Regions from separate parts of the Gelria sp. Kuro-4 genome, predicted to be linked through region 1. Evidence: riboswitches for the same ligand, from Rfam matches in the RefSeq annotation. Region 1 holds a riboswitch; each other region holds the start of a gene.
The links. A riboswitch is a leader RNA that binds a small molecule or an ion and turns the genes downstream of it on or off. The one in region 1 is predicted to bind cyclic di-GMP.

Region 2: linked by a shared signal. The riboswitch ahead of flgB (flagellar basal body rod protein FlgB) and the one ahead of K5554_RS05960 (ParM/StbA family protein) in region 1 are both predicted to bind cyclic di-GMP.
Region 3: linked by a shared signal. The riboswitch ahead of K5554_RS11700 (HD-GYP domain-containing protein) and the one ahead of K5554_RS05960 (ParM/StbA family protein) in region 1 are both predicted to bind cyclic di-GMP.
Region 4: linked by a shared signal. The riboswitch ahead of K5554_RS05155 (stalk domain-containing protein) and the one ahead of K5554_RS05960 (ParM/StbA family protein) in region 1 are both predicted to bind cyclic di-GMP.

The regions. Positions count from the first base shown of each region.
Region 1 is NZ_AP024619.1:1,195,241-1,202,144, reverse strand. Features, by position in the region: gene K5554_RS05970 (M23 family metallopeptidase) at 126-905, opposite strand; gene K5554_RS05965 (polymer-forming cytoskeletal protein) at 1,126-1,638, opposite strand; gene K5554_RS05960 (ParM/StbA family protein) at 1,698-2,708, opposite strand; cyclic di-GMP riboswitch class II at 2,846-2,928, opposite strand; gene K5554_RS05955 (AAA family ATPase) at 3,187-6,904, opposite strand, start outside.
Region 2 is NZ_AP024619.1:1,703,534-1,710,437, forward strand. Features, by position in the region: gene hslV (ATP-dependent protease subunit HslV) at 1-9, shown strand, start outside; gene hslU (ATP-dependent protease ATPase subunit HslU) at 17-1,417, shown strand; gene codY (GTP-sensing pleiotropic transcriptional regulator CodY) at 1,445-2,218, shown strand; cyclic di-GMP riboswitch class I at 2,410-2,493, shown strand; gene flgB (flagellar basal body rod protein FlgB) at 2,562-2,972, shown strand; gene flgC (flagellar basal body rod protein FlgC) at 2,975-3,409, shown strand; gene fliE (flagellar hook-basal body complex protein FliE) at 3,415-3,708, shown strand; gene fliF (flagellar basal-body MS-ring/collar protein FliF) at 3,727-5,241, shown strand; gene fliG (flagellar motor switch protein FliG) at 5,256-6,263, shown strand; gene K5554_RS08540 (FliH/SctL family protein) at 6,256-6,904, shown strand, end outside.
Region 3 is NZ_AP024619.1:2,330,430-2,337,333, reverse strand. Features, by position in the region: gene K5554_RS11725 (DUF192 domain-containing protein) at 46-387, shown strand; gene K5554_RS11720 (RNA polymerase sigma factor) at 535-1,119, shown strand; gene K5554_RS11715 (DUF1659 domain-containing protein) at 1,174-1,401, shown strand; gene K5554_RS11710 (DUF2922 domain-containing protein) at 1,446-1,664, shown strand; gene K5554_RS11705 (YvrJ family protein) at 1,684-1,833, shown strand; cyclic di-GMP riboswitch class I at 1,975-2,059, shown strand; gene K5554_RS11700 (HD-GYP domain-containing protein) at 2,105-2,797, shown strand; gene K5554_RS11695 (uracil-DNA glycosylase family protein) at 2,926-3,597, shown strand; gene K5554_RS11690 (DUF342 domain-containing protein) at 3,637-5,400, shown strand; gene K5554_RS11685 (nitrogen regulation protein NR(II)) at 5,534-6,262, shown strand; gene K5554_RS11680 (arginine--tRNA ligase) at 6,359-6,904, shown strand, end outside.
Region 4 is NZ_AP024619.1:1,026,721-1,033,624, reverse strand. Features, by position in the region: gene K5554_RS05185 (nucleotidyltransferase family protein) at 1-108, shown strand, start outside; gene K5554_RS05180 (HEPN domain-containing protein) at 105-566, shown strand; gene K5554_RS05175 (DUF86 domain-containing protein) at 727-1,158, opposite strand; gene K5554_RS05170 (nucleotidyltransferase domain-containing protein) at 1,163-1,600, opposite strand; gene K5554_RS05165 (pyridoxamine 5'-phosphate oxidase family protein) at 1,714-2,178, opposite strand; gene K5554_RS05160 (hypothetical protein) at 2,435-2,782, shown strand; gene K5554_RS05155 (stalk domain-containing protein) at 2,989-4,125, opposite strand; cyclic di-GMP riboswitch class I at 4,265-4,353, opposite strand; gene fliD (flagellar filament capping protein FliD) at 4,627-5,907, opposite strand; gene K5554_RS05145 (hypothetical protein) at 6,210-6,377, opposite strand; gene K5554_RS05140 (type 1 glutamine amidotransferase) at 6,447-6,904, opposite strand, start outside.

The DNA of each region.
Region 1 (6,904 bases):
ATGGTTAAAGACGTAATCCCCGTCCAAAGGTTCCCTACATCTTCCCCCTGTTCACCCCACACCCTCTCTCCAGAAACGCCGGGCACCTGGGGGATACCCCCAGGTGCCCGGCACGCGGCGACACCTCACGGAAGGTACGGCACAGGATTCACCTTTTTCCCCTGGAACCAGACCTCGTAATGAACGTGCGGGCCGGTACTCCGGCCGGTACTTCCGACATACGCAATGACGCTGTTTCCTTTGACCTCCTGCCCGACTCGAACCTGGATCCGGCTGTTATGCCCGTAAGCCGTTCGATAACCGTACCCGTGATCGAGAATCACCAGCCGTCCGTAGCCACTGCGCCACCCGGCAAATACTACACGCCCGTCGGCCGTGGCACGCACCGGCGAACCGTAAGGAGCCGCAATATCGATTCCTTCATGGACCTCATATCCCCCACCGAAGGGCGAACGACGGCTGCCGAACGAAGAAGTGATGCGGCCGTTTACAGGCCACATGTTCGGCCGGTGCGCCATTTTCTTCTGATACCGTTCAACATCATCCACTAAACCGGTTAAACTTCGTCTAAGCACGCCTGCCCGTTCTGATTGCATCTTTAGCGACCGGGATAAGACTTCGACTGAGAGAGTTCGATTCGGCAGCCCGCCGGGCGATTCCTGCTTCTTCCCTGCTTCGGGGCTTAAAAGACGCGTCTCCTGACGCAGTTTCGCCTCTACCTCAGCTACCGCTGCCAGTTCCTTATCCAGGTCGGCGGCTTGTTGCGACAGCGCTCGTATTTGTCGGGCCTGCCGGGCATTGGCGGCCCGCAGCTGCACAACCTCCTGCACGGTTTTCCGAAGGTTCGCGTAATCGTAGCCGAGCCACAGGACGGCGGCCAGGCAAGCGACGGCAACCATGGCCATTTGCTCCAGGCTCAGAGGCACCCGCCAACGGCGCGTACCTTTTTCCCAGTGTGGGACCAGCAACACGGTGACGGCGGCCGGACGAAAAAAGCGGCACAAAAAGCGTAACCAAGTTCTACCTGCATGCAGTCGGCCCTACCTCCATACTGTAAACCGCAACGCAGCCGATACTCCGCGAGCGCAGGGACGGCCGCGCAATCGGCTCCGTCCCAGTCGTCGGCTAAAAGCTGGTGATGAAACAAGGTTCCTGCTGTTCTTTTTCCAGAGCCTCAGCCCGGTACGTTTTTTTGTTCTCTTCGGATGCTGCGCACAGCTGTCCGGCGGAAGTGTCTCGCCTCAAAGGCACTGTCCGTGCCTGTGCCTCCTGAGAGACCAAGCGCGGACCAACCACTTTTTCTGCCGGTCTTGAAGAGGTTTCTGTTCCATCCCCGCCGTCATTGGGGCGAAAGACCGCGCCCTCGGCCAAGATCAACTTTTTGTACCTTACTTGGCCGTACAAGCGGCCCTCCCGCCGGATTACCAGCTCTTCAACATCGACATCGCCGTACACTTCCCCGGCAATATCAAGATAAGCTGCTTTAACATTGCTCTTACAGCAGCCCGTGGGCGCCACAATGACCTTATCGGCTCCAGTTATGGACCCTTCCGTTCTGCCGTAAACCTCTACAACCGTCTCTGGCACAACCATTTCAGGTTCCCTGATCTTCGGTCTGTTTGTCCGAAGCCCCAGCACGTCCTACCCGCACCTCCCTGCCGTCGATGCTTCCTCGTACCAAGTTAGCCGGCATTGCCCTACTGGACGCCCTCCGAATTAAAATCACCCCATAGCCGATTGGCCCAGGATAGGTAGCCGCGACTGTTGGCCGTGGAGGGGTTAGGCACCAATTCGGCCTGCGGCAGATGGCTTAGTAGGTAGGTGCTCAGAGCCTGACCACCCCCACCGCTCAGCAGCAGGCGATCGAAGTCGAGCACCCTCCATTTAGAGGTGACTTCAATGAGCAGTTTGTTTGCCAGTTGCTGAAACGCTTCGTTACGGATAGCGGTAATGTCTATCGGCCGCCCGGATACAGTAATCATTCCCTTGATCACGCTTTCGTCCAGGGCGAAGCTCTCGCGGTCCAACCCGTAATTACTTATGATTTGCTCACCGATGTCAGTGTAGGTGGCGGATATGCCGACCGGAATGGTATAGCTGTTGCTCGGAATAAACTCCCCGTCCTCGATGGCGGCCAAATCCGTGGTCCGGAATCCGATGTCAATAATCCCCACCCGACCCTCAAAGGTACGCTTCTCCCGGCCCTGCAGGTCTAAGGTCTGAGCCCAGTAAGTTCCCACCGGTTGGGGCACAACATCCAGGTCGTCAACACGGATCGTCGTCTCTTGATAAGCCCGGTTACGGTAAAGCGAAACCGTATACTCGCGCGCGAACCTGTTTATCAGGTCGTCCGCCAGGTACATGCGGCCCGGCGGCATACCTGTGACCACTTTAAACCGGTTCTGTTTGTCCTGGCAGAAGAAGCTCAAGGCGCTCAAGAACAGCACCTTGAGGTCTTCGTTCTGGGTGCGCATGTCGGACAAGTCTCGGATGGCAAACCGGGAATGCCGCAAGGCGGCTTTACCTACAAAATACAATTGGTTATCGATCACCACCCTTAGATCGTTAATGCGTTCCACCTGAAGCGAGGTCCGATATATGGTCTTGGTGTGGCCGTTGCCGACAACGCTGGGAAAAGCGTACCCGTACTCCCCGTCCGTTACCTTTACGAACCCATAGCCGATGTCCAAACCCACGACGCACTGCACGGAAACAAACACCTCTTTCCTCGCTGTTTTACTTTTGCTCATCCCCGCTCCAGCCAAGATTCTTCCGCAGCATGATGGTTCTCCTCAACCGCCGGTATGTGTCTCGCCTCCTTGACGTGAAAAATCAAAAGCTGCTTGTCCAGCAGCCGGTTGCGCCACTGGCTCCCCGCTGCCACAAACGCCCGCATTCAGGCGGCGGATCCTAGCCTCTGTATCGAGTATTTGCCGTGTTATCACAATAGTGGTGCTAATTAGCAGGTTTAGACGGCTCTTTTTCTGCCGATCGGTCGGAAATAAAAGCTGGGTTTGTCCTTCACTGAGGCCCTCTTTGGATACCGTAGTTCTGCAGTTTGGTGCCTAACCGTCCAAGCGTGCGGCAACGGGGGTGATCTTCTCGTCTCACTACGTCACCAGCATAATAAAAATAAAGTCATATGACCAGTTACTTCGGTCACATGACTTGGTAATCATCTCGTCCTCAGGCGCTGTGGGACAAAGGAAGGGTGAGGGTAATGCTCAAGCCTTCCCCGGGCCGTGTATCAACTTGCAGCGTCCCCGCAAGCTCCTCCGCTCTTTCGCGCATGGAGTTCAAGCCGAAGCCGAACTTAACCTTTTCCGCCCCCCGACCATAATCCTTCAGCACAAACCGGAGCTGTTCGCCCTCGACGGTCAGCTGGAAATCAAAGGAACGGCTGCGGCCGTGCCGAATGCCGTTGGTTATACCCTCCTGCAGAGCACGGTAAATTACGTGCCGCTGGGTCGGGCTCAGTTTGATGCCGGGGGAAAACCGATACTTTATCGATACGCCCGTGCTCTGCATAATCGCCTGCAGGAGACCCGCTAAACGCGCGGTATCATCCTCCGAGTCGTCCTCGTGCAGCAGGTGGACCGAGCGGCGCACTTCGTCTAAACCCCGGCGCACTTGCTCTAAAGCCGCCTGCATTTTTTCCTGTGCCCGCCGGCTGTCCCGAACCAGCAGTCTCTTGCCGGCTTCTATCTGCAGCAGCACACCCGTCAACGTGTGCCCGAGGGTGTCGTGAATCTCCCGGGCGATACGGTTGCGCTCCTCCAACCTGGACTGCTCCACCAGGGCGTTCACCGTCTCCCGGTGCACCTGCGCCAGTTCGTCCGTCCTTTCCTTCACCTTTTCCTCCAGGGTGGCGTTCAGCTCCTCCAGGCGCCGGTAAAGTCGGGCGTTTTCGATGGAAATGGCGATCTGGCCGGAGAGCAGTTTCAGCACTTCCGCCCGGGCAGGATGAAAACAGCCGGCGGTGCGTCGGTTTTCCAGGTACAGGACACCGACAAGCTGGTTCTGGTGCACAATGGGCAGGCAAAGGAGTGAAGCCGGCCGCTGCTCGGCAATGTAGGCGTCGTCGTAAAACATTTCCTCCTCTGCCGCCTTGTCGAGCACGACCATTTGCCGCGTCCCGGCCACAAAACAGACTACTTTGCGCGGTAAGAACGGCGCCGCGTCCACGGGCAGAGACTGCAGTACTTCAATCCTGCGCTCGCCGCCGTGGCTCTTGAACACGGCCTCCACATAGAGCTCGCCGCTTTCTTCCAGCAAGAGAACAGCGCTTTCCGCCCCTGCGTCTTGCGCCAAGAGATACATCATTTGCTGCAGGAGCTTTTCCAGCCTGATCTCTTGGGACAGAATCCGGGTGCTGCGCAGCAGGGCGTCGATGTCTATGGCCCGCGTCAGGTCGGGGGCCTTAGCCTCTGCACCCGCGGCGAGTATTTCGGTATTGTGCTGCGGCCCCAGCGTCTTCGGCAGCCAAGGGTGCTGTCGATCAAGCCGCCCCACCTTGGTTACCGCTCCCCACTGCCGGTACCCTTCTCGAGCCTCCTCCAAGTATTTCCCGGCCGCCGTGGGCAGGCCGCCGGCCAAATGGAAGCGGGCCGCGCACTCGCAGGCCACGGCCGCCGCGTGGACATAACCGTATTGCCGGGCCGAGGCGGCGGCCGCTTCGTAAAGCCGGGCCGCCCGCGGCCACCTGTGTCGCACCCGGGCGAGTTCGGCCGCCACCAAGAGCTGCTTGTGCGCAAAATTCGCCGGGCAGCGCCGGGCCCAATCCCGGAGCCGGCGATAACCTTGGGCCACCCGGCGCCGGGCGGAAGCCCTTTCTTTTCCGCCGAGGCGCTCATAACAGGCCAGGAGCGTCAGGCAGGTATAGAAATCCAGATCGGCCAGGTAGACTTCGCCGAAGTAGAGCGCCCGCAGCCGATCCGCTTGGGCCAGCAGCAGCCGCGCCTGGTCGTACTCCTCAAGAAGATAGCAGAGCTGCCCTTTCAACAGGTAGTAATCGAACTTGTCCCGCTCCCTTACCTTGAGACCTTGGAAGGTGCCAAGGAAATCCTCCTCCTCGAGGGTCTCGTCGCTGAAGCTGTCCGGCTGCTTTGTCAGCCCCTGCAGGCTGCGCACGAACTGCCGGTAAACGGTCAGGGTGTGCCGGTAGTAAGGATCCCGGATCCGCGGTGCGAAGGCCAGGTTTTCTTCTATCTGTCGGGCCAGCTCCGCCAGCGGAACGCTCTGAAAGTGAGCGTTGATCACCTGAAAGGTCATGGCATAACCCGCGACGGTCAGGTCGCAGGCGGTCAGGCCGCATTCCTTGGCACGTGCCAGGTAGGGCTCCGCCTCACGGATATGTTCCAGCCAGGGGAGACAGAAGGCGCCATAGAGGAAGTTTACCAGGGATTTTTCCGCTTCGCTGCTGTACTGTTCCGCCAGGTACAGCGCTGCGCGGCCGAGAGCCCTCCCCCAGTTGAAGTTTTTCAGCCGCACAATGTAGACCATGGCCAGAGTTACATACGCATTAGCGGAATTGGGAAACCCGCCGTAACGCAGGGAGAGCTCGCAAATCTTCAGGGATAGGGCGAGCAGCAGATCGTCGTCCAAGTTGTAGACGCAGGGGCCCATGGCGATCAAGAGGTCACAAGCCGCCTGCTTTTCGGGGTCGACTGCAGGAGCTACGGCGGTTAAGCGTTTGACACCGCCCCGGCGGAGCAGTACCTCCACTTTTATCAACTCTCGCACCATGTACGGGAGAGACGGCTTTTCCGGGAGCAAGCAGCCCAGTTCCCGCAGTCCCTTTATCCCCACTTGGATGGCCTCCCGGTTAAAGCCCTTCTTGGTGGCAAAAAGAATCTTGATCAGGTACAGCTTGGTCCGTTCGAGCTTGGGTTCAACTCGAGCTTCCAGCTGCTGGTAGAAGGCATCGCCGGCTGCAAAGTCGCCGCACAGGTAGAGGCACTCCAGGTACTCCAGGTTCAGCTGGAAAGCAAGGGTGTGGTGCTCCTCCCAGGCCTTGTCCGGGAGGATGTCCAGGGCCGTCCGGAAGTACTCCCGTGCAGCCGGAAAGGCGGCCGTTTGTTTAGCCTGTCGGCCCGCCAAGAGGTTCAGCCGCGCAGCCTGGAGCTCTTCGCCCCGCTGCTGCACAATACCTAGGCCCAGGTTCAGATGATTGACGGCGGCCAATAAAACAGCCCGCTCGGCCTTGCCCTCCAGCTCCGCCGGGCTGCGTCCACCTAAGAGCAGATGGGCCAATCGGTAGTGAACGGCCGGCCTTGCGGAGGTGGAAACCAGCTGGTAGGCCGCCTGGTGCACCCGGTCGTGGACAAAGCTGAAAGTGCCCTCTGGCCCACGCTGCAGCAGGCCCTCCTCCACCAAGCGGCTGAGGCTCACAGCGGTGCCAGGCAGCTCTTGCCCGGCCAGCTCGGCCACGAGATCGGGACTGAAGTGGGTACCGATACACGCCGCCAAGCAGAGCACGTTCTTGTCCGGTGCGGGCAGCAGCTCAATCCTCTGGAGCAGAAGGCCGACAACATCGCCGCCGAACAAGGTGTCTTTCTCCCCGTGCAGATCCCACTGCCAGCCGCCGCTCTCCGGTTTATACACTATTAACCCTTGTCTGAACATGGTATGCAGGACTTCCTTAATGAACAGGGGATTGCCGCCCGTTTGCGCCTGCAGAAACCGGGCCAGCGGTTTGGCCTCTTCCCGGCTGCAGCACAGAGTAGCAGCCACTATCTGCTCCACCTGGTCCTGCTGCACCGGACCGAGGGCCAGCTGCCGCACCTTCACCCCCAGCCCCTGGAGGTTGGCCGCGGTCTGCCGCACAATATGCTCCTTGGGCACTTCCGCCTCCCGGTACGCGCCGAGTACGAGGACATGCCTCAGGCCGCCCTCGGCAAGAACC
Region 2 (6,904 bases), 510 kb from region 1:
GAGTTGTAGGGCTATGCTGGAGGAGCTGCGACCCACCCAGATCGTGGCGGAGCTCGATAAGTACATCGTCGGCCAGGAGGAAGCCAAGCGCACGGTGGCCATCGCGCTGCGCAACCGCTACCGGCGGGCCCAGCTCCCGCCGGAGCTCAGGGACGAGATCATCCCGAAGAACATCCTGATGATCGGGCCGACGGGCGTGGGCAAAACCGAAATCGCCCGGCGCCTGGCCAAACTGGTCAATGCTCCCCTGGTCAAGGTGGAAGCGACCAAGTTCACTGAGGTGGGGTACGTCGGCCGGGATGTCGATGCCATGATCCGGGACCTGGTGGAGACGGCCATCCGCATGGTGAAGAACGAGCGCATGGCCGAGGTGCAGGCAAAGGCGGGCGTGCTGGCCGAGGAGCGCCTGTTGGGTCTTTTGGCGCCTTTGCCGGAGCGGCGCAACAGCGCCGTGAACCCCCTCGGCCTGCTCTTTGGCGTGAAGGAAGACCATGAGCAGCCGGAGGAGGAGGGCTACGGCGCCCGGGTATCCGAGGTCAAGGCCCGGCGGGCGCGCTTGAAAGAGCAGCTGGCGGCCGGGGAACTGGAAGACCAGCTGGTGGAGATCGAGGTAGAGGACAACGCGCCTCCCATGCTGGAGATCTTCTCAGGCGCCGGCGTCGAGGAGATGGGAATCAACCTCCAGGAAGTACTGGGCAACATGTTCCCCAAAAAGCGAAAAAAACGGCGCGTGACGGTGGAGAATGCCCGCCGGATTCTCACGCAAGAGGAAGCCCAAAAGCTCATCGACATGGACGAGGTGGTGGCAACCGCCGTTCAGCGGGCCGAACAGTCGGGGATCGTCTTTATCGACGAAATCGACAAGATAGCGGGGCGCGAGGGCGGCGCGGGCCCGGATGTCTCCCGCGAAGGCGTGCAGCGCGACATACTGCCCATCATCGAGGGCTCAACGGTGATGACCAAGTACGGCCCGGTGAAGACGGACCACATCCTCTTCATCGCCGCCGGGGCTTTTCACGTGGCCAAGCCCTCCGACCTTATTCCCGAGCTGCAGGGACGTTTTCCTTTGCGGGTGGAGCTTAAATCCCTGAGCGAGGAGGATTTTCGCCGCATCCTGACCCAACCGGAGAATGCGCTCATCAAGCAGTATACGGCGCTTTTGGCAACCGAAGGTATAAAAGTCAAATTTTCCGCCGATGCTATAGGCGAAATTGCGAAAACGGCCACACTGGTCAACGAAGAGACCGAAAACATCGGTGCCCGCCGCCTGCACACCATCCTGGAGAAGGTGCTGGAGGACCTTTCCTTCCTGGCCGGGGAAGATGTGACCGGCGAAGTGGTGATCGATGCGGCTTACGTGCGCCGGCAACTGGAGAGCATCGTTAAGAACCGCGACCTGAGCCGGTATATTTTGTAGGGAAAAGTGAAAGAGGAGGAGTCTCAAGTGAATCTGCTGGAGAAAACGCGTAGCCTCAACCGCCTGCTACAAAAGTCCGCGGGGCACCCCGTCGACTTTGACGAAATCTGCCGCGTGTTGAGCGAACTCATCCAAGCCAATGTCTACGTGGTCAGCCGGCGGGGGAAGATTCTCGGGCACGCCCTGAAAGAAGGATACCGTTGTGATGTGATGGAGGCGGACGTCCTCAAGGCGGAAAAGCTGCCTGGCGACTTCAACGACCGCCTGCTCCGGGTTCTCGATACCACCACCATGCAGCAGGAACCCGGGCACTGCGTCTTCGACAGCGAGGTGGGCTGCCTTTTCCCCTCGCAGGAGCTGACCATTGTGCCGATCAACGGCGCCGGCGAGCGCCTCGGCACGCTCCTGGTGGCCAAGTTCGACGCCGCCTTCACCGAGGAGGACCTGATCCTCGCCGAGTACGGCGCCACGGTGGTGGGAATGGAGATTCTGCGGGCCAAGAGCGAAGAGATCGAAGAAGAGGCCCGCAAGAAAGCGGCCGTGCAGGTTGCCCTCGGTACCCTTTCCTACTCGGAGCTCGAAGCGGTGGTTCACATCTTCGAGGAGCTCGACGGGCCGGAGGGCCTCCTGGTGGCCAGCAAGGTGGCCGACCGGGTGGGAATTACGCGTTCGGTGATCGTGAATGCCCTGCGCAAGTTCGAAAGCGCGGGCGTGATCGAATCGCGCTCCCTCGGCATGAAAGGAACCTACATCAAGGTGCTGAACGACCGCCTGCTGGACGAACTCAAGAAGATAAAATAGCCCGGGTGCCCCGGCCCCCTTCGACAAGGGGGCTCTTTTTTTTGTCCAAAAAGAGGGCTTTAATTTCTGGTAAAATAATACTGGTCGGCAGGAATTTGGCTAACCGTGCCGAAAAAGGAAGATTAAGGGCGAGCAAAACCAGCTCAGGCGTGCATCCGGCACGACCTAAAAGAAGAATTGAACGAGCTGACAGCGAAACAAGGCAAACCTGGCGAAAGCCGGGGACGCAAAGCCACGGGCCTACAGCTTAAAGCCAAGGCAGCCGGGCTGCCGCGCGTCTGGCTGGAACCCCCAAGTGGCCCTGCCAGCTGGGGTATTTTCTTATGGGCGAGGAGGTGGGCGCATGCCCTGGGATCCTGTAACGAGCGGCGTGCTCAGAGAGATAGGGCTCGGCCTGGATTGGGCCGCCTTGCGGCAGCGGGCCATCGCCAATAACCTGGCCAACGTGGACACGCCTGGTTACAAGCGGGAGGACGTGGCGTTCCCGGAAGCGCTGCGCCGGGCGCAGGCGGGGGGCGGGCGACCGCTGGCTCTGGCGGTCACGGCGCCGGGGCACCTGACGCCCCCGGCCGAAGAAGGTTGGGTGGTAGTACGGGACACGGGCACTACATTGCGTAACGACGGCAACAATGTCGACATTGAAGCGGAGGCGGCGGAGCTGGCCAAGAACGCGCTCTACTACAACGCCTTGGTGAGCCGGGCGGCCGGTTACCTGGCGAGCCTGCGCTATGTCATCAGTGAAGGGAGGCGTTAGCGGTGTTTGCAGACCTCGATATCGCCGCTTCCGGTCTCAGCGCCCAGCGGCTCCGGTTGGACATCATCGCCAACAACCTGGCCAACGCGGAAACGACGCGCACGGCGGCCGGGGGGCCGTACCGGCGCCGGCTGCCGGTGTTCGCTCCACGGGAAGCAACGTCCTTCCAGTACTTTTTCCAGGCGGCGGCCGAAGGCGGCGTCGGCCGGGGCGTGCGCGTCACCGGCATAGTCACCGATCCCAGTCCGCTGCGGCGGGTATACCAGCCCGGCCACCCGGACGCCGATGCCGCGGGGTACGTCGCTTACCCCAACGTCAACGTGGTAACCGAGATGGTGGACATGATTTCCGCCAGCCGGGCCTACGAAGCCAACGCGGCCGCCTTCAACGCCGGTAAGGGCATGGCGCTCGAGGCCTTGGAACTGGGAAGGAGGTAAGCTGAATGAATGCGGTCAGTGCCATAGGCACTGCTCGGCCGCTTTGGCCTTCGGCGGCGCCCGGCGATTCCGAAAGCGGGGCGAGTTTCAGCCAGGTGCTCGGGGAGTACCTGCAGCAGGTCAACCGCCTGCAGCTCGATGCCGAGGCCAAAACGCGCCAGCTGGTGGCCGGGGAGGATATCGAGCTCCACCAGGTGATGCTGGCGGCGCAAAAGGCCGAAATAGCCTTAGAGCTTACCCAGACATTGCGCAACAAGGTCATTGAAGCCTATCAAGAGATTATGCGGATGCAGGTTTAAGGGCGTGAGGTGGCAGGCATGAACATAAGCATCGGCCAGCTGGGTGCCAAGGCCCGCGCCTTCTGGCAGGGCGCAAGCCGGGGCCTAAAGCTCAGGCTGCTCATCGGGGTTGTTCTCGGCCTCAGCCTGGTGGGTGCGGTGGTTTTCTTCTCCCGCCCGAGCTACGACCCCCTTTTCACCAACCTGGCGCCGGCCGACGCGGGAGAAATCGGCCAGCGCCTGCAAGAGCTGAAGGTGCCCTACCGCCTGGGCGGCGACGGCAAGAGCATTCTGGTGCCGCGGGACAAGGTGTACGACCTGCGCAACCGCCTGGCCATGGAAGGCCTGCCGAAGGGTAATGCGGTAGGCTTTGAGATCTTCGACCAGACCAAGCTCGGCGTCACCGACTTTGAGCGGCGGGTGCAGTATCTGCGTGCCTTGCAGGGGGAGCTGGCGCGCACCATCGGTCAAATGGACGGGGTGCGCTCGGCCTCGGTTCAGATTGTGCTCCCTGAGGACAGGCTGTATCAGAAAGACACCCGGCCCCCCACGGCCTCGGTTTTGCTTGACACCGTGGGTCAAATGGGGGCGGACAAGGTGCGCGCCATCATGCATTTGGTATCGCACAGCGTCGAAGGTTTGACGCCGGAGAACATCACGGTGGTTGACACCAGTGGACAGGTCCTCTCGGACCTGGTGCAAACGGACGACACGCCGGTAGGGCTTTCCAGCAGCCAGCTGGCCCTGCAGCGCTCGGTGGAGCGGGAGATCGAGCGCAGTACCCAGAGCATGCTGGAGACGGTGCTGGGCCCAGGCATGGTGGTGACCCGGGTCAAGGCCGAACTGAACTTCGACCAGCGCGAGGTTACAAATGAGTTCTTCCAGCCCGTGGCCAACGACGAAGGTATCCTGCGCAGCATGCAGGAGCTGCAGAAAACCTTCGATGGTCAGAGCGGGCCGCAGGGTACGCCGGGGACGCCCGCCAACATCCCCCCCACCTACCAGACGGGGGCGGGCGGCCCGAGCCACTACGAAGAGCGCCAGGTCACGCGCAACTACGAGGTAAACCAAACGAAGGAGCACCTGGTGGTGGCCCCGGGCAGCGTTCGGCACCTGAGCGTGGCGGTAATGGTCAACGGCAACCTCACTCCGGCCCAGCAGCAGGCCATTCAGTCTGCCGTGACCAATGCGGTAGGCCTGCAGCCCAACCGGGGTGATCAAATCAGCGTGGTGTCCTTCCCGTTCCAGGGACAGCCCCTCGCCCAGCAGGCGGCGGCCCAAGCGGCGGCCGATCAGGCGGCACGCCGGCAGCGTCTCCTGGTGCTGGTGGCTCTAGGAGCATCTCTCCTGGTGCTGGCGGTGTTCCTTGTCCGGCGGCTGCGGCGGCGCGCACCCGCCGAGGTGGTGCCGCTCCCGGTGGCGGGGGCCGAAGAAGAAGCAGCACCCGCGCGCGAAGAGACAGAACGCGACCGCATCCGGAAAGAAGTCGAACGCCTTGCCCGGCAGCGACCGCAGGAGGTGGCCCAGCTGCTGGCTACCTGGCTCAGTGAGTAGAGGGGGAATGCAAGGTGCGGCAGGCACTGGCAGGTAAGGAGAAGGCGGCCATTCTTTTGATCTCCCTGGGGCCGGAGCTTTCTGCCCAGGTGCTCAAGCATATGCGGGAAGACCAGATCGAGGAGCTTACCCTGGAGATCGCCGGCCTGAAGCGGGTGGAGCCCGAGCTGCGCGACAAGGTGCTGGAGGAGTTTCACCAACTGTGCCTGGCCCGCGAGTGCATCTCCCAGGGCGGTATCACATACGCGCGCGAGGTGCTGGAGCAGGCCCTGGGTACACAGCGTGCCCTGGACATCATCAACCGGCTGACGGCTTCGCTGCAGGTGCGCCCCTTCGACTTCGCCCGCAAAACAGACGCGGGGCAACTTCTTAACTTCATTCAAAACGAGCACCCGCAGACGATCGCCCTGGTGGCGGCCTACCTGCAGCCGGAGCAGGCGGCGGCGATCCTTTCGGCCCTGCCGCCGGAAAAACAGATCGACGTGGCTAAGCGGATGGCGCTCATGGACAGCACCTCCCCGGACATCGTCCTCCAGGTGGAGCAGGTGCTGGAACGCAAGCTTTCCACGCTGACCAGCCAGGAATACGCCCGCGCCGGCGGCGTGGAATCCATCGTCAAGGTTCTCAATGCGGCCGACCGGGGCACCGAAAAGACCATCTTGGAGGCCCTGGAGCGGGAAGAGCCGGAGCTGGCGGAGGAGATCAAGCGGCGCCTCTTTACCTTCGAGGACATCATCCAGCTCGACGACCGGGCGGTTATGCGCGTGCTGCGTGAGGTGAACCTGAATCACGACCTGCCGCTCGCGCTTAAGGTGGCCAGCGATGAGGTGCGCCATAAGATCTTTAAGAACATGTCCAAGCGGGCGGTGGAGACCCTGCAGGAAGAAATCGGTTACCTGGGACCGGTGCGCCTGCGCGATGTGGAAGATGCGCAGCAGAAGATCGTCAACATCGTGCGCAAACTGGAGGAAAGCGGTGAGATCGTCATCGTTCGCGGTGGGGAGGATGAGCTCGTTGTCTAGTATTTGGAAACGGCCATCCCTGAGCCAGCCGGTTACCCTGGCTGCCTGCCTGGCGGCCGAAGAGCCGGAGGAAAAAACATCCCAAGCGCGCTGCAGCGAGTGCCGGGCGCTATTGGGCGCGACTCTAGAGGCCGACCTCTTGGCGGCGGCGCGCCGGCGCGCAGCGGCCATCGAGCAGGAAGCGCAGCGGCGGGTGGAGGCCATGCTGGCGGCCGCCCAGAAGGCGGTGGAGGAGAAAAAGGCGGCGGCGGCAGCGGCTGGGCGGGAAGAAGGTTACCGCGCCGGCTACGCCGCCGGGAAGGCGGCCGCCGAGGAGCTGATTCAGGCGGCCGAAGACCTTAAGGCCCAGGCGGAAAAAGAGCGCGCCGAACTTGTGGCCGCCCTGGAGCCCCAGGCGGTGGAGCTGGCCTTTGCACTGGCGCGGCACATCCTGCGGCGCGAGGTGCGCACGGCGCCGGAGGATGTTAAAGAGCTCCTGGCTGCGGCCGCCGCCAAGCTCCCGGCGGGAGAAAAGGTAACCCTTGAGGTGGCACCGGGTGAGGTCCCGGCCTGGACGGCGGCGCGCAACGTGGTCCAGCAGGCCCTGGGGGATCGCTCTTACACCGTGGTGGAAAGCGCCAACGTGGCGCCGGGGGAGTTTC
Region 3 (6,904 bases), 1.1 Mb from region 1:
AACGGGCCGTGGCTGCTAGAATTGTTTTCGAGGGGGTTTGACAAAATGTACCTCCGCCACGGCCGAACCGGTCGAATTTTGGTATGGAAGATCTTGTTCGCCAGCGAGCTGACGAGCCGCCGGGGGATGATGGGGCAAGGCGCCCTCCGCCTGGCCGACGGGGTGGGGATTTTCGCCGGCAGCGGCAGCTTGGCCAGTGTCCCGGTGCAAAACCCCTTGGACCTGGTGGCCCTGGACCGGGATCTTAAGGTAGTGGCGGTGTATCCGGCCATACTTCCGGCCCAGGCGGGCCGCGTGCGCGTCGAGAAGCTGCTCGGGCTCAGCGCCGGGGCGGCGGCGCGGGCCGATCTTAGATGCGGCGATACTTTGGAGTTGGGTTTATGTTAAGCCCGGTAGGTGGTGTGCCGGGCTCCTTTTGCGCCTTCAGTCGGCTGACGGCCGGCACTTAGCGAAAGTTGCAGAAGAGTTGCACCAGGCCGGCTTTTGGCTCTTCTCCCCTTCCCGCCGTAAACTTAAGGCGGAGGAGGGGAGAGGATGACGGACAAGACAAAGCTGGAGCACCTGGTGCGGGCGGCGCAAAGGGGGGAGCCGGCGGCGCTGGCGGCGTTGGTGGGCCGTTTCCAGCCGCTGGTGTGGGCGGCGGCGCGGCGCCTGGCCCCGACGCCGGACGATGCCGAAGACCTGGCCCAGGAGGGTAACCTGGCCTTGGTGCTGGCCGTTCGCGCGTTCCGCCCGGCGGGGGGAGCGCCGTTTGCCTGGTATGCCAAGCGCCGGGTGTACTGGGCCGTGCAGGCGGCGGCCCGGCGCCTCAAAAGGGGCCGGAGCCGGGAGGAGGCTACTTTGGACGAAGCCGGAGCGGGCGGCCTCAGCCCGGTCGATCTCCTGGAAGATCCGGCCCCCGGCCCCGAGGACTGCGCCATTGCGGCCAGCGCGCGCGCCGCCCTGCGTACGGCCTGGGACCGGCTCACACCCCGGCAGCGCCAGGTGCTCAGCGCCCGCGCTGGGGGAGCCACTTTCCTCCAGGTGGCGGCGGCGCTGGGGATTGCGCCCTCGAGCGCCAAAGGGATTGCCGCCCGCGGCACCGCGCGCGTGAAAAAACTTTTGGCCGGCCGCGTCTAATCGTACTCCCGCCGTCAGTCTATAGGCGAAGGCGGACGGAAGGAGGTGACGCGGATGGCGGTGCAGCGAGTCCCGGAGGGCGCCCGCCTACAGCTTTCGCTGCAGACGGGAACGGACGAAGCCGGCAAACCCGTGGTGCGGGCCAAGTCCTTCGCCAACGTGAAGGCCGATGCCGCCGACCAGGATGTTTTCGACGTTGCGCAGGCGCTGGCGGGCCTGCAGATCTACCCGCTGGTGGCGGTGCGGCGCATCGATACCGGTGCCTTGAACGAAGTGGCCTAAAGCGGGCCGGGTAAAGACACGGCTTCTCAAAGGAGGTGAAGGACGTGGAGAAAACCTTGAGCCTGGTCTTTAAGAACGCAGCCGGGCGCACCACCACCCTGTCCCTGGCCGCACCGCGCGACGATCTCACCGACGCGGAGGTGGCGCAGGTTATGCAGACCATCATCCAAAAGAACATCTTCGCCGGCAGCGGTGGCGAGCTGGTGGCGGCGGCGACGGCCCGGCTGGTAAGCCGCGACGTGAGCGAGTTTACCGTGGCTTAGGCCGCGGAGGTGTTGCAGCGTGGAGCAGACGGTCTTCAGCCAGATTGCCAACCTGGGCTTTCCGGTGGTGGTGTCCATCTACCTCCTGGTGCGTATGGAAGGCAAGCTGGATGAACTAACCAAAAGCATCGCCGAGCTGGCGCAGACCATCAGTTCGCTGCGGGCGTAGAGTGCAACCGGCGGGGCCAGACAGTCCGCCCTGGCTGCCGCCGGGCCTGATCAACGCGGAATCAAGGTCTTATCAAATTAGTACGCCTGATGGAAGGAAATGGACGCAGGTTGTCGAATGCTCTTACATAGTGTCACTAAACGCCCGAAACGGCAAAGTCACCGAAAGGTGGCGGCGCAAAGCCATGGGTCTAAAGCCACGCGGCTACGATCGCCAGGCTGCCGAAGGCACATCCGGTTTTAGCCGGGCGGGCAGACGAGGAGGAAAGGAATTGGCAAAGGCAAGTCCTGTTCCACTGGTTCTAGCCATCGCTGCGGTAATGGAGATTCAGGATCAGGAGGTTCACTCTCACTGCCTGCGCGTCGCCGGGTACGCGGTAGCGACCGGCAGGCGCCTCCGGCTGAGTGTAAAGGAACTGGAGTACATAGAACAGGCGGCGCTGCTGCACGATGTCGGCAAAGTGGGAATTCCGCCGCGCATACTCAAAAAACCCGGACGCTTGACCGAAAAAGAATATGAACAGGTAAAAGAGCACCCGCTGCTGGGTGAGAGCGTGGTGAAGAGGGTGACGGCGCTGGCGCACCTGGCGCCCTTGGTGCGCAGTCATCATGAGTGGTACAACGGGCGGGGTTACCCGGACGGCGTGGCCGGAGAGGCGATTCCCCTGGGGGCGCGCATCATCAGCGTGGCCGATGCCTTCGACGCCATGACCACCGACCGTCCCTACCGGCGTGCCTATACAGCAGAGGCCTCGGCGCGGGAGCTTACGGCCTGTGCAGGCACGCAGTTCGACCCCCGGGTGGTCGAGGCCTTCCTGGCGGCCCTGGCGGGGCCGAACGACAACCCCGTCGCCGGCCTCACGCGCTCGGCCCTCAAAGCCCTCCTGGAGCACGACAGCGTCCACCTCAGCCTTCGGGGTCAGGTATCAACTTCTCACTGTTTCTTGCATTTTTGCACGTGGTGAACCCCGGGCCGGCAGGCCGGGAGGACGGCAGAATGCTTTCACGCCAGGGCTTTCCCGGGATAGACCGGGCGGGAAAGCAGGAGGAAGGGGTCTCTCTGGCCAATACTAGAGGGTGAGGAGGGAGCCCCGTGGAAAAGGAAGAATTAGTGCAGCTCAGTCTACTTGGGGAGCCCGAGCCGCCGGCCCCGCCGTCGCCGCCGCGCCCGCCCTGGGAGACAGCCGGCACATTGGAAGAACTCGAGCGCCTGGTGGGCGCCTGCCGGCGCTGCCGCCTGCGCGCCGGCTGCCGGCGGGTCGTCTTTGGCGAGGGTAACCCGCAGGCCGCGCTGATGCTGGTGGGGGAAGGGCCCGGCCAGGCGGAGGATGAGCAGGGCCGGCCCTTTGTCGGCGCCGCAGGTCAGTTGCTGAATAACATCCTTGCGGCGGCTGGAATTGAGCGCTCTGAAGTTTTTATCGGCAATGTGGTGAAATGCCGGCCGCCGGGGAACCGCCTGCCGCTGCCCGATGAGGTGAAGGCCTGCCGGCCGTACCTGGAGGCGCAGCTCAGGCTTATTCGACCGCGCATTGTGGTGTGCTTGGGGGCGCTGGCGGCGCAGACCCTTATCGACCCGGCGGTGCGCATCACGCGGGAGCGAGGCAGATGGGTGGAAAAGGACGGACTGCTTATTATGCCTACCTTCCACCCGGCCGCGCTGTTGCGCGACCCCAGTAAGAAACGGCCGGTGTGGCAGGACTTCCAAGCGGTGCTGGAGCGGTACCGGGGAAAAGAGGTGACGCCGGATAAGACCCCTGGGCTCTAAGAGGCGAGACGGCACAGTCCAGCAAAGGGGGGGCGTGGAGTGGCGGAGGCGATGCGTGACGGTAGCGTGGGCGTTTTTCAAGGGCGGATAAAGGTAACGGACCCGGCGGGCGGTGGGCGCCCGGCCGTACTGGTGCCCGGCCCGGGCACCAGGGTGGTGGTCAATGGGACAGAGATCACTGCACCGACGGAAGTGCGAACGAGTGACAGCATCCAGGTGGAGACCTTGACGGAAGCAGGGTCTGTGGCGGTAAAGGTGGAGATTGCGCCCGACGGGCTTACCGCCACCGCGCACTGCGAGCTGGTGCCTGGACGCCGCTATGCACTCCTTGATTGTGCGGCGCGCCAGCAGCTTAAGCTGGCGACGCGGGCCGAGGAGGTTCTCCCTGCCCTTACGGTGGAGGATGTACAGCAGGCACTGACTGCCAAGGGCGTGTTCGTTGGCGTAGACCAGGAGGCGGTTGCCGCCCTGGTGGCCGACCCGGGCGGGGTGCCTCGGGTGGTGGCGCGCGGTACGCCGCCGGAACCGGGGCAGGATGCCTGGATCGAGCTTAAGTTTCATGAGAAAAAGGGGCCGCCGGTGCCGGATGCCGATGTGCAAAAGGTGGACTGGCGGGAGCTCAGCTACATTCCCACGGTGGAAGCAGGAGAAGAGCTGGCGGTAAAACACCCGCTGGTGCTCGGGCGGCCGGGGCAGTCGGTGACCGGCCAGGAACTGGAGCCGCCCGTGCCGAAGGATATCGAACTTACGGCCGGCGAGGGCTGCGAGGTGATCGACGGCCTGAGGGCTGTTGCCACGCGCAGCGGGCGCCCGGCGGCTACGCGCGGCCGGATTGATGTCCTCCCCATCCTGGTACAAGAGGACGGGGTCAATCTGAAAAGCGGCAACATTAAGTTCAGCGGCGACGTAGTGGTGAAGGGCAACGTGGAGGACACCATGTCCGTGCAGGCCGGCGGCAACATTGAGGTCTTCGGCAATGCCACCCACGTAAGCCTGAGCGCCGGCGGGCAGATCCGCGTGCGGCAAAACCTCATCGGCGGCGTCGCCCGGGCCGGCGGCGTGGGCGTGGTGCACCTGCGGCAGGAAGAAAACTGGGAGGCGCTGGCCAAGGGTCTGGAGGAGTGCGCCACGGCGCTCACCCAGATCGCCCGGCACCCGGAGTTCGGACCGGCTGCGGCGCAGCAGGGATGGGGGCGCGTATTACAGCGTCTCCTCGACACCAAGTATCGCTTCCTGCCCGAGCGCGTGCGCGACCTGTCGGCTGCCTACCGTGAGGTCGGGGGGATTCTCGCCGGCGACGTGGAAAAGGCCCTGGAGCAGCTGCGCTCGCGCCTCTGCGGCCGGGGCGCGCTGGCCGTGACGGGCGTCGGCGAGGTTTGGGGTCTGGTCCGCCTTACCCGGGGGCTGGTGGCCGGCTTTGCCGAGCAGCGCGGGGAAGGCCTTTCCTTTGAGGCCCGCTATGTACAGGGAGCGCGGGTGGAAGCCAGCGGCGACATCATCATAAGCGGCCAGGGCTGCTACCAGGCCTATCTTTTTGCCGGCCGCAGCGTGCGCGTGCGCGGCAAGCCGGGGGTGGTGCGCGGCGGGGTGGTACAGGCGCGCGAGCGCATCAGTGCAAATGAGGCCGGCTCGGCGGCAGGCAGCCCTACGCTGCTCAAGGTGGAAGCGCGCGGCGTCATTGAGGTGGGGACCGTGCATCCCAATGTTACCCTGCAGGTGGGAACCGCCCGCCACAAGTTCGATGTGAGCGACGGCGGGATCAGCGCCCACCTGGACAAAGAAGGTAAGCTCGTTTTGCACTGATGTAACCGGGGAATAAATAGGAACACTGAGCCGAATGGCGTCGGGGCGTGAAGCCCTTTTTTTCTTGAAGTGTGCAGGAAATTTGTTCCAGATGGCGAATTAAGACTTATACCCGTACGAAGGGGGGTTGGTTGTGATCAAAGGGAACACGGATAGTACAGAGTGCCAGCTCTCTACGGACAGGGAAGAGAGAACAGAGAACCTTCTCGGTTGGGAGGAACTGGCCGCCGGTGTCGCCCACGAGCTGAAGAACCCGCTTGCGGCGATGCGCGGCTTTTTACAACTTTTAGCGGGGCGCGTAGCAGATGATGAAACAAACAAAAACTATGTTGAGGTGGTGTTACATGAACTGGCGCGCCTGGAGCACCTGGTGGAGGATTTTCTCTGCCTGGGGCGCAGTACGTCGGTGCGCCTGGAGCGCCGGGACCTGGCCGAGGTGATACGGGAAGTGGTCGCCATGGCGAGTGCCCAGGCCGAGCGCCAGCGGGTAAGTATCGCCTTCACCGCCAAGGAGTGCCCCTTGGTCTTTGCCGACCGTTACCTCATCAAACAGGTTCTTTGGAATCTCATCAGCAACGCCCTGGCGGCCATGCCGCAGGGCGGGAGACTCTCTTTATGCCTGGCCCCGGCACAGGACGGCTGGGTTAAGGTTACCTGCCGCGATACGGGCGAAGGCATACCGCCGGCGGTGGTGACCCATATCTTTGAACCCTATTTTACGACCAAGGAAGATGGAACAGGACTGGGCCTGACCATCAGCCAGCGCATTGTGGCGCTGCACGGGGGTAAACTGGAGGTTGACACAAGGCCGGGGCAAGGTACCGTATTCAGGGTGTGGCTGCCGGTGGAGCGGCTAAGTTAAGACGGCCCAGTCACCCCACACTTTAGGCCTGGATATGAGCCCGTACTTATGGTATAATAACTGGAAGATGTACGCTACCTGAGGAGGAGTACGGAAATGGAGGCCAATTCCTACCATTTTTATGAGCTGGAAAGGGTGGTGAAGGGGACCTTACGCCAGGGGCTCAAGGAGATCTACGATCTTAATCTGGCGGAAGACGAGATTGCCTTGGAGACTCCACCCCAGCCCGAGTTTGGGGATCTCTCCACTCCGCTGCCCCTGCGTTTGGCCAAGGCGCTCCGCCGGCCTCCTCTTGAGATCGCCGGGCAGCTGCGCGACTATCTGGCGTCCCAGGAGCTACCGCACCTCAAGGAGTTTACCGTTACCGCTCCCGGTTATGTCAACCTGTGGCTCGACATGCCGAACCTGACCCGCTCCGTTTTCGATGAAATTACGGTGGACAAGGAAAAGTACGGTGAGGTTAAGGCGGGGAAAGGGAAGAAGGTCGTCATCGAGCATACCAATATCAATCCGAACAAAGCGGCCCACATCGGCCACCTGCGCAACGCCTGCCTGGGTGACACCATCGCCCGCCTGAAACGCCGGGCAGGGTACGAGGTTGAGGTACAAAACTACATCGACGACACCGGCGTAGCCGTGGCC
Region 4 (6,904 bases), 170 kb from region 1:
TTCAGGGCCCGGTTACAGCGCCTCGGTGCTTACAAAGTGCAGCGCGGCGGCGCCTGGTACTGGGTGGTAAAAGCCGATTACCAGCCGGGGGAGGTTTTCGAGCTATGACCAACGAAGCGCTGGCTCAAAGCTACTTGACGAAGTGCCGGACCAGGCTCAAGGTCCTCGACCTGCTCTTGGCCGAGGGGGCTTTTTCCGACGTCGTGCGCGAGGCCCAGGAAACTGTAGAACTGGCCCTTAAGGGCATCCTGCGCCACGTGGGCGTAGAGCCGCCCAAGCTCCACGATGTCGGCGGCCTGCTGCTTGACTTTGCCGACCGCCTGCCGGCTCCCGTACGCGCGCAAGCCAAGGAGCTGGCAGAAGTCTCCAAGTGGTTGCGTAAAGAGGGCGAGTTCGCTCTTTATGGTGAAGTCGACTTCATCCCAACGGAAGAATACACGCAGGCGGACGCCGAGCGGGCCATTGCCGGGGCACGAGGGCACGCCAGGTACACCGGGCCGCCGATGCTGCCACCTGGCGCTTACCCCGGCGTCGCCCGCGCGATCCCCAAGAGGAACAACTGCTAACCCAGCTTGACAGGCGGCGTTGGCAGGAGGCCCTGGCTTCTGGGCTGCTGGAAAAACTGGGGCCGAGGAGGTACAGGCTCAATGACTAAGGATCCTGCCTGGTTCCTCGCTGAAGCTGCCCGCCTTCCTCAAAAGTAAACCTGGCACATCCCGGGCAACTTCAAGAGAGCCACCTCTCGACCACGGCTACAAACCTTTCCGCTTCCTTTACATCATGAACCAAGAACTCCCGGATGTACTGCCACTTGATGTCAAGATACTGATGCGCCAGCACATTGCGCAGCTTCGTTGCCCCGGCAAGTGCAGCAGCCACGTCCTGGTCGATAAAGCCCAACGCTCCCAGCCGAACGAAAACCTCTTTATAGGTCTCCGGCATCTCATCATCCGACTGCGCAATGATAATCTTCCCGATGTCTGTGAGCGCGTTGCAGATGTTCTCGATCATGCGCTCGACATTGCGCCGAATTACTCGCTGGGTGCTGTATGTCTGGTAGTCCAGGTTTGTGTACTCTTTAAGGTCGTTGAGCTCGCTGCGCGCGAACTCCAGCCGGCGGAGAAGGCTGTGTTTTGTCGCTTCTTCCAGAGGGAACACCTCCTTAGCCTACATCTTGGGACTGCCGCTGCCGCCGCTCCTGCCGCAGGCGCCAAAGGTCAAAGATGAACTCGCGAAAGTCCTCCGCCTCCCGCGAGACGTCCAACATGTATTCCAGGTAGAAGCCACGGTCCGCTATCCGGAGGGGAATGCCGCGCAGGGCCGACCACGCCAGGGAGGGGTTGGCGTCGTTGAGGACGATCAGGTCAACGTCCTTGTGCAGCAGGTTCTCCAGTTCCCCGCTTAGCTTCCTGAGTTTCTGCACATCGTAGGGAGTGCTGAAGTATACGGCTACATCCACGTCCGAGCGCTTGGTCGCCTTACCCTTGGCCACCGAACCGAAAACAAAGGCTAGTGCGACATCCTGCCGCGTACGAAAATAGTCCTTTAAGACGCCGGTCATAGCCTCTCTGTCCGCAGCCAGTTCATCTTCTGCCTGCAAGCCATCACCCCCCGGGCACGTCCCCCTCTTCAGCTTAACGATACCATGTTTTTCCTTTAGCTGCAAGGGAAGCCGCCCCGGCCCTGACTCGACCCTCCGGCAGCGGGACGGCATCAGTCCACGTTCTCTTTTCCGCTGATTTCCTCCACGTCTATCGCCAGCACCGCCACGCGCTCGAGCTCGGCCGCAGGAATCGGGCCGAGCTCCCGGCCTTCAGCAAACTTGGCCACCAGCCGGCTGAGGGCCGTTTGCTTTTCCGCCGGGTCGCTCACCACCCGCGCACGCCCGGCAAGGATCACGCTCTGGTAGCGCTGGCCGAAGCGGCAGGGCGTCTCCCCCCGCACCAGCTTCCCCGGTACATAGACCAGAAAGCGCACCTTGGGATTGGCCTGGATGTTCGCCAGTTTGCGCCCCGTGGGCGCCGCGTGCAGGTACACCCGCCGGGCCGCCGCGTCGTACACGAAGTTCATCGGCACCGCCCACGGCTGGTCCCCCGCGCACGTGGCCAGCACCCCCACCGGGGTCCGTTCCAGGAGCGCAGTGATGGTTTGTTCGTCCTTCAGCACTCGCTTGGGCATGGCACTTTCCCCCTTCTGCTCACGCGCGGCGCCACTAAACCCAGGCACACCCCGGGCCCTGGTATCACCTATCCATTTCGCCCTCGTCGGGCGAAATCCTTTTGACCCAAGCAGACACCTCTGCCGTCCATAACCAGCCCGTGTGACCAAGCTTACAGGGAGTACAACCACATCCTCATCAAGCGCCGGCGGGACGAAACGCCCATCTTTGACACACCTTTTAGAGAATGCCAGGGCATGAGTAGGGGAGGTGGCGTTGGGTCTCTGGCGCGGCGCGAGCCGTATTGGAAGCCATGCGGCGCGGCGCCTGGTGCAGGCGGGCTACGAGGTGGTGGTGTACGATAATCTCAGCCGGAGGCGCCGTGAGGCAGTGCCGGCAGGAATACCGTTTATGGCGGGGGTACGGCAGACAACCGGCTGCCCCACCCGTTACCAAAACGAGCATCGCACCCGCTCCTTTTGTATTTTTACTCTGGTATTTTTGCACAGGTTACTTCTCTTTTCCTGCCCCCAGTTCTACCCCCGGGACTGGTTCTTCGCAGGATTTCTGACGGAGCTTAAGGAGAAGCCGCCAGGGCCGGGGAGGTATCGCCCTAAGGACTAAAACGCCGGGAAGGCACGTACATGCCAACGCAGCGTTTGGCGGTCTATGCGTAGCGCTTCGCCAGTCTCATTTCCTTTCAGGATTAGGTTGGGGGGAACCAATAAGGAATGTCTATGTTTTTATTCTTTCGATTAGCGTTAGGTCGATTCGACTGCTAGCTAAAAGTCTGACATCCTCCGACCGGACGCCGGGCTCTATGTCAGCTCCTACTGCTCGTTGACCGCCACCACCTGCCCCTCCTCGAACCACTTAACGTCCGCACCCAGGTTTTCGCTCACAAAACGGAGCGGGACGACCATCCGCCCCGGCGGGACCACCCGGGCAGGCATGTCGAGGGCCATCTTCTGCCCGTCAACCATCGCCTCGGCGCGACCCAGGTAAAGGACCAGTGTCTTACTGCTGTCGGGGTTCGAGATGACGACCACGTCTTTCTTGCCGTCGTAGTCTACCTTCAGCCCCAGGGCCTGCGCGATAGCCCGGACCGGTACCATGGTGCGGCCATTCTCGACAAAGGGTTCAGCGTCACTAGAGAGTTTTCTGCCCTTCACGAACACCTTGATACCTTTCTTGTCCGCTTTCTTGTAGAGTTCGCCGACTTTCTTGTACAGGTCCTCAGCTTTCGGTTCGGTAGTGATGGCATTCTCCATGTCCTCCGTCGCTTCCTCTACCTTGCCGAGCTCCTCTTTCAGAATGCCTTCGTAGGCGTACACAGCACCTGGCACGGTCGCGGGCGATTCAAGCAGCTTTCCTAGTTCGGCGAGCGCTGCCTCGCGGTCGCCCTTGGCCCTGAGGCACTGGGCTAGCAGCACTGTAACTTTCGCCGTGGGGTGTGGCAATTGCTTCTGCAGTTCCCTGAGCACCGCGATGGCCTTATCGTACTCTGCAGCATTGCGGTAGGCCACCACCAGCTTCCAAAGCAGTTTCGTGTTGTTAGGATCTTCCGCCAGCTTCTTTTCCAGTTCGGCGATGCGCTTCGCGAGGCCTTTTGCTCCCGATTCAGTAAATTCCCCGTCTCCAACCTCTCCGTCTCCAACCTCTCCGTCTCCAAATTCGCCGTCTTCAAATTCTCCGTCTTCTCCCTCGGCGATCCCCCACTCGGACCCCTGCTCCATCCCTACCTGCAGTTCGTCGCCTTCGTCGTGTGTGCGGGTCTTGTCCTTAAAGTCGTCCTTCTCTCCATGCTGGTATACGTCCGCCGCAACGGAGTTCTCCTGGAATACCTTCGCAGCATCACCCGCACCACCGCGCCACCTTCTCTCCATGCTGAACGCCACTTTTATTGTCCCAAAGAGAAAGGCTGCCACAATCAACATAACCAAGAACAGCCTGGTTTGCTTGTTCATCTCTGTTCCCTCCTGTTGGATAAAATTGACGTATTAAAACACACCAAAAGCTAACCAAAAAACACCCCCGGCCGCAAGCTCCCACCCCCTTCTTTTTCCACGGACTGCTGGCCGCCGGGGGACAGTCTCGTTTTGCCTCCCCAGCAGCCGGGCTGCCGTAGCGGATTAACCGCTTTAGGCCCCATGGCTTTGCGCCCCCAGCTTTCGCCGGGTTTACCTTTGGTAGGGACTCCTTTATAAATAATACGGCATTTCTTTCCCCTATTTGTTAGGGTTTTCTTCAATAATCTTCTCTCGCCTTGTCGGGGCGTGCAGGCGAATACCGCCGGGTCAACCTATAGCTCTCCCTTCAGCGCGGTCATCCTCTGCCAAGCTGGAATCCCTCTGCCCGCAGAAGCCTTCCGCCGCTGTCGGACTGAAAAAGTATATGGCTGAATGAAGGAAGCTGGCGGACCAGTCCCGGATCATATACTCTTTCCTGTTTACTGAACACCTGCCTTTTCATACAAGAAGGTTTACTAGAGTTCCGGTTGGGAGGATCGCTGCGGTAAACCGGCTCTGGTTCAGGGTCAACAGGTAGGAATAAATCCTGGGAAAGAAAACCGTTTGGTAAGCCTGCGGTGCCGCAAAATTCCAGAGCGGACTGGTGGTGATTTCCTGGCCTAGAAGTGCCAGGTTAACTGCAAAACCGTCCGCCCCTCCAAAGGCAGATTTTACTGCTCCGAGGCTCTGGCTGACCGCCATGGTAAGTCTACTCTGGTCCACGGTCAGAGTTCCGTTGGAGTTGCGGGTAATACCCAGGGCGTTAAGCTCAGGAGCTTTCAACTCATAAGCATTAGTTAGGCTCTGGCCGATCCGGGGGACCAGGAAGCCTGCGTTCAGAGTAGCATAACTTTTAAGTGAGTTGTAGGCATTGACTAAGTTATTCACCGCACCGCTGATGGCCTGGGTATCCGGCCCGACCGTAAGGGTGACCTGAGCCGTGCTTGTTTTAAAAAAGTTTACGGTAAGGCGCCCCTGATCAAGCAACACCGTATTCGATTGGGAGGTATAGCTTATACCGTTTACGGTGTACTGCGCGTTGGCTGCCATAGTGTTAACCGTATTCGCCCCGGTGGCAGTAACTACGTTTCCGGTAACATCGGCCAGAGTGAAGGCGCTGGCCGTACCGGTTTTGTTGGCCATGATCTGAAGTCGCGAGGTGCCGGCAGTTGTGTCGTTAATCACCTTGGCGGTTACCCCAGCGTTGGCCGCGTTGATTACATTGGCAATCTTTCCTAGTGCAGTCTGGTTAGTATCAGTGCTGAGGATGTTCACGGAAAGGTTGTAAGTGGTCCCGCCTACTGTGAGCGTGAAGGTGTTCGTTCCTGGGGTAACTGCCGTAGTACTGGTACTGGTCAACGCTGTGCCAACGTTCTGCTGGGCGACCGCCAGTTGCGTAATCGTTATCTGGTAGGAGGTAATTGTAGCATTGGGAAGGGCCTGAGCCGTGAGTATATCTGGTGCCGAAGAGGTAGTTGCTCGCTGCGCGAAAACGTTGTTTACATTATTAAGAGTAAGCGCGTTAGCGGCCGTATACAGCTGCTGCCCATAACTTTGAAGCCCGGTTAACGTTTGGATAAGCAGCGCTTGCCGTTGGGCGATAGCTTGAGACGCAAGAAGCCGCTCAAGAGCAATGGCCTGGACTGCACTGCTCAGCGGGTTTGAAGCCTGAGTGCCTAAAAGACCGGTCCAAAAGGAAAAAGGATTAACCGCAGGATAGCCGTAAATGTTCAGTACCATGGTCTTCCACCTCTGCATTCAAAATTGCCCTTTTTCAATAAATTCACTTGACGTTTAGACAAATAAAGATGAGTAAGACCTGCATGGCTGCCCGGAAACGACCACGATAACGCATCCGGCCTGTAGCGTGTTAGATCTTAGCTTCAGCTTATCACCTCGGATTACCTTATATATGTTTCGCGCATAAGCGATTCATTTCCTGCCATTCTTTCGATAAATCAGTATTTGCACGTACTCTTAAGAAACCCCGCCTACTAATTCTTGACACTATCTCAGAAGGTTTCTAACTTGAAATTGCCTAGTTAGAAATTCCTAAAATAACCAATTAAAAAGTTCCGCTTTTGGCCGATAGCTTCGCCCAACGCTTCCCCGCCATCGCCCGCCAGGTCTACCGCGTAGCCTGCTTTCCTTAACCCGCCGAACGATACCTGGGCCAGGCCCGACTCATATTCCACCACTAAGAGACGCACAAGGCACCATCCCTGATGGGGCTATTGTACACGAAGCGCATTAAGATTCTGTTGAGAAAATCTGTCCACTTAGTGTCGCCGGTCGAGGAGCGTCGGCCTCGGTCCCCGCCGTTGTCTCAGCAGGCGCGCCCACCAGCCGGGGCGGTACCGCTGGTAAACCGCACTATTGGCCTGGTACTCCAACGTATCGGTGAGCGGTGCCAGACGCACCGGGCCATACCGGCGCGCCAGGGCCAAAGTCAAAAGGTAGTCCGCAAGGTGGGGATTCTTGGCCAGAAGCGGCCCGTGCAGGTACGTCCCAAAGGCGTTTTTGTAGCGGGCGCCTTCCAACCCCTCTGATGCGTTGTTGCCAAAGCCGAACAAAACGTGGCCCAAGGGAAGGGTGGTCTCCTCCCCTCTGCTTGCCGTATCACTCAGAAAGAAAGTCTGTCCTGAGTGGTTCTCAAACCCAATCACTGGACAGGCCGCCTGAAGGAAGGGCACGCTAACGGCAATGTTACCCTCCAGGCGGCGGGTACCAGCCTCAG